Regions from separate parts of the Kitasatospora sp. NPDC057965 genome, predicted to be linked through region 1. Evidence: riboswitches for the same ligand, from Rfam matches in the RefSeq annotation. Region 1 holds a riboswitch; the other holds the start of a gene.
The links. Region 1 has a riboswitch for thiamine pyrophosphate ahead of thiO (glycine oxidase ThiO). Riboswitches for the same ligand answer to the same signal wherever they lie in the genome.
Positions count from the first base shown of each region.

Region 2: another riboswitch for thiamine pyrophosphate. It lies ahead of ACFVVU_RS07660 (purine-cytosine permease family protein); the one in region 1 lies ahead of thiO (glycine oxidase ThiO).

Region 1 is NZ_JBHVPZ010000025.1:110,986-113,182, reverse strand. It holds gene ACFVVU_RS28645 (NAD(P)/FAD-dependent oxidoreductase) at 1-1,159, opposite strand, end outside; TPP riboswitch at 1,280-1,386, shown strand; gene thiO (glycine oxidase ThiO) at 1,381-2,197, shown strand, end outside.
Region 2 is NZ_JBHVPZ010000004.1:411,926-414,122, forward strand. It holds gene ACFVVU_RS07660 (purine-cytosine permease family protein) at 1-1,072, opposite strand, end outside; TPP riboswitch at 1,066-1,213, opposite strand; gene ACFVVU_RS07665 (S1C family serine protease) at 1,396-2,197, shown strand, end outside.

The sequences.
Region 1 (2,197 bases):
CTCGCTCGATCAGCCGCCGTCCCTGGGTCAGGTCGCGCGGCCGGTCGACCGCGAGCAGCGCGCGCAGGGCGCCGTCGCGCAGCCAGAGCACCGACCAGCCGGCGTCCGACGGCGAGCCGCGCCACAGCAGCTCGTCGCCCGCGCCGTGCCGTCCGGCGTACTGCGCCATCCGGCCGAACTGCTCGGACCAGAAGTACTGCACCGGGTCGTACGGCGGCGCGTCCGTTCCGAGCAGGGTGGCGGCGACGGCCTCGCCGGACTGCAGCGCGTGGTCCCAGTGCTGGACGGTCAGCCGGGTGCCGGAGCGCACCGAGGGGTAGCTGACGCAGTCGCCGGCCGCGAGGACACCCGGCACGGTGGTGCGCAGCCGCTCGTCCACCAGCACGGCGCCGGCCGCGTCCAGGGCGACCCCGGTGCCGGCCAGCCAGCCGGTGGCCGGGCGGGCGCCGATGCCGACCACCACCTCGTCGGCGGGCAGGTGCGAGCCGTCGGCGAGCAGCACCGCGCCCGGTTCGACGGCCGCGACGCCGGTGCCGCAGCGCAGGTCCACCCCGGCCTCGGCGTACCAGGCGGCCATCGCCCGGCCGACCTCGGCGGGCAGCGCGCCGGGGACGGGCGCCGGGCCGGCCTCGACGACGGTCACCTCGCAGCCGGCCGCCCGGGCGGCGGTGGCCACCTCGGCGCCGATCCAGCCCGCGCCGACCAGCACCAGGCGCAGGCCGGGGCGGAGCAGGGCGCGCAGCGCCAGCGCGTCGTCCAGGGTGTGCAGCAGATGGGCGCGCTCGGCGCCGGGCAGGGCCCGCGGCTCGGCGCCGGTGGCGATCACCAGCGCGTCGTACGGCTCGTCCCCGGCGTCGGTGTGCAGCAGGCCCGCGCCGCCGGGACCGCCGGGGGTGAGTCCGGTGGCGCGGCGGCCGGTGAGCAGCTCGACGCCGAGGCCGGCGAAGTCGAGGTCGAGGGCGGTGCTGTCGGTCTTGCCGAGCAGGACGTCCTTGGAGAGCGGCGGCCGGTCGTACGGCGCGTGCGGCTCCTCGCCGACCAGCGTGATCCGCCCCTGCCAGCCGTCGCGCCGCAGCACCGCGGCGCACTGCGCCCCGGCCAGCCCGGCGCCCACCACGACGACCCGATCCGTCTGTCCCGTTCCGTTCAGCTCAGCCACGCCCGTCACTGTACTGAGGCCGGTCCCGGGTCCGAGGTCCTAGGCCGCCCCTCCCCCGTCCCTCCCCGCCCCGCTCCCGGGCACCTTCAGGGGGCGCACCCCCCGGAGTTAAGGTGGGGGCACCATCACGGGAGCCCGGCGCACCGGGCTGAGAGGCGGGCTGGCACGGCCCGCGACCGTCCGAACCTGATCCGGGTCATACCGGCGAAGGGAGAGCAGCTTTGACACGCCTGGTACGGGGCGCCCATGCCGAGGTGCTGGTCATCGGCGGTGGGATCATCGGCCTCGTCGTCGCCTGGCGGGCGGCCCAGCGCGGGCTGCGCGTCCTGCTGGTCGACCCCTGGCCCGGCCACGGTGCCGCCCAGGTCGCGGCGGGCATGCTCGCCCCGGTCACCGAACTCCAGTACGGCGAGGAGCCGCTGCTGCGCCTCGGGATGGCCTCCAACGAGCGGTACGCGTCCTTCGCCGCCGAACTCACCGAGGCGAGCGGCGGCCGGGACATCGGCTACCGGCAGTGCGGCACCCTCGCCGTCGCCCTCGACGCCGACGACCGCGCGGAACTGCGCGAGCTGCACGCCTTCCACCAGCGGCTCGGCCTGGACTCGCAGTGGCTCACCGGCCGTGAGGCCCGCCGACTGGAGCCGATGCTCGCACCCGGCGTGCGCGGCGGCCTGCACGTCACCGACGACCACCAGGTGGACGGCCGCCGGCTGGCCGAGGCCCTGCTGCACGCGTGCGAGCGGGCCGGCGCGGTGGTGCACCGCACCGAGGTCACCGATCTGCTGGTCGAGCACGACCGCGCGACCGGAGCCCGGCTGGCCACCGGCGAGAGCGTCACCGCCGACCGGATCGTGCTCGCGGCCGGCTCGCGCAGCCACCTGCTGCCCGGCCTGCCCCCGGGCGTGCTGCCGGCGATCCGCCCGGTCAAGGGGCAGGTGCTGCGGCTGCGGGTGCCGGAGGCGTACCGGCCCTTCCTCTCGCGCAACGTGCGCGCCGTGGTCCGCGGCGGCCACCTCTACCTGGTGCCGCGCGAGAACG
Region 2 (2,197 bases), on a different contig from region 1:
CACCGGTGCCGCCCGTCAGCACCCGGCGGTCGACCTTCGGCAGCAGGTTGTGGATCGACATCGCGGTCGAGTAGACGTTGGCGAAGGACTGGTCGGTCTCGCGCAGCACCAGCACCAGCAGGAACAGCCAGCCGGCCCAGACGCCCAGGAAGGAGTCGAAGATCCGCTCCGGGTTCCCGTCCGCCTGCAGCAGCGCCATCAGCCCGAGCACGTAGCACCAGACCTGGGCCATCGTGTAGCCGGAGAAGCTGCCCCAGAACGCCGAGCGCGGGGTGCGCGAGTGCCGGGTGTAGTCGGCGGCGAGCGGCACGAACGAGATCGACACCGCGATCATCGCGTCCGTCGCCCGCAGGAAGCCGTGCCAGTTGCCGGCGCCCGGGTCCGGTACGCCGTGCCGGCCGAGCTGGACGGTGAAGTACACCATCGCGACCGCCACCGCGGCGGCGACGAAGCGGCGCAGCACCGCGATGGCGCCGAGCGGCCAGATGGTCAGCGCGGTGGTCAGCGCGCCGGCCAGCACCACGAAGACCCAGCGGTAGCCCTCGGTACCGGTCACCGTCTGCGCGCCGAGCGCGATCGTCAGCAGCTCGTAGACGCCCCAGCCGATGCACTGGACGATGTTGAGCACCGTCGGCACGTAGGACAGCCGGGTGCCGAACAGGCCGCGCAGGTTCGCCATGGCGGGCGCGCCGGTCCGCGCGCCGATCAGCGCGGCCACGCCGAGCATCGCGGTGCCGACCACGGTGCCGACCGCGATCGCGGTCACCGCGGCGGCCAGCGACAGCTCCTCGCCCTTGGCGCCGAGCACGGTCGCGGCGGTGGTGAAGCCGATCAGCGAGACGCCGAGGTTCATCCAGAGCGCGAAGTGGTCGCGGAAGCCGAGGGTGCGGGGCGGCTCGGTGTCCAGCACCAGCGGCGCCTCGGTGCGGGCCGGGGGCTCCAGGACGGCGGTGGCCGTCCGCGCGGTGTCCCCGTCGGGGGAACCGGGGGCGGTGCCCGCGGCGTCCTGCGGCGGGGGGACGTTCCGGGACGCGGGCGCGCCGGAGGACGAGGATGACGAAGCGGACGGCATGGCCGATCTCTCCCTACGCCGGCATTACCCGGACAGGTTCCGGCGGTCTGCGCCCCCTCGACGGCCGCCCACGAGGTCCGTGGCGTACGGTCGACCGGCGCACTCTCAGCCTGGTCGGTCCAAGCTCCCGCGTGTCAGTTCGGAGCGACAGGCTAGTCGCCGTCGGGGGGAACGCCAAGACGGGTCGTGTCGGGTACGGCGCTTCGGCGGCCGTCTGGCCCGGCTAAGGATTCTTATGAGTTCTTCAGAAGGGTCCTTACGGCAATCGAATCGGGTGTGCGAAAAACTATGGTTGTTGGTCCTGTCAGCTATGGAGGTCGTCCGTGAGCACCGAGCGCGAGGTTGGGTCCACCGGGCCGCAGGGGGAGCAGCCCTCCGGCGGCCAGGGGGTGGTGGGTTCCGCTTCTGACGGTCCGGCGCAGCAGTCTGCGGCCGGCCCCGCCCCCGCCCCCGCAGCGACGCCCGCAGTCGACCAGCCGTCCCAGCCGCCCGCCGAGGGGGGTTCCGGCGGGTTCACGCCCACGCTGGCGTTCGGCAAGGTCGGCGCCCCGGAGGCGCCCGCCGCGCCGGCCCCGGCCCCGGCCGCCGAGCCCGGGTACCTGGACGCGCCGCCGCCGGTCCTGCCGCCCGCCGCGCCCGCGGCCCCGGCCGCCCCGGTCGCTCAGGCCGCCGCGCCGTACGGCGACAACCCGTACGCCACCCCGGCCCCGGGCACGCCGGTGCCCCCGGCGCCCGTCGCGCACGACCCGTTCGCCGCCCCGGGGGCCCCGCAGGCCCCGGGCGCGACCGGCCAGCACCACCACCCGTTCGGCGCCGGCCAGCCGCTCGGCGGCTGGGGCGCCGCCCACGACATCACCCCGGGCGCGCCCGGGGCCCCCGGCGGTCCCGGCGGCCCGCTCGGCTACCCGGGCGAGTACCCCGGCGCGCCGGTCCCCGGCGGCCCGCGCAAGAAGCGCGGCGGCCTGATCGCCCTGGTCGCGGCCGTCGCCCTGGTGGCCGGCGTGGCCGGCGGCGCGGTCGGCGTGTCCGTCGCGGACCGCGACGGCAAGTCGGTGAGCGCCAAGGCCGACCGCAGCTCCACCACCGTCCAGGCCAACAACACCCAGAAGAACGAGCCCGCCCCGG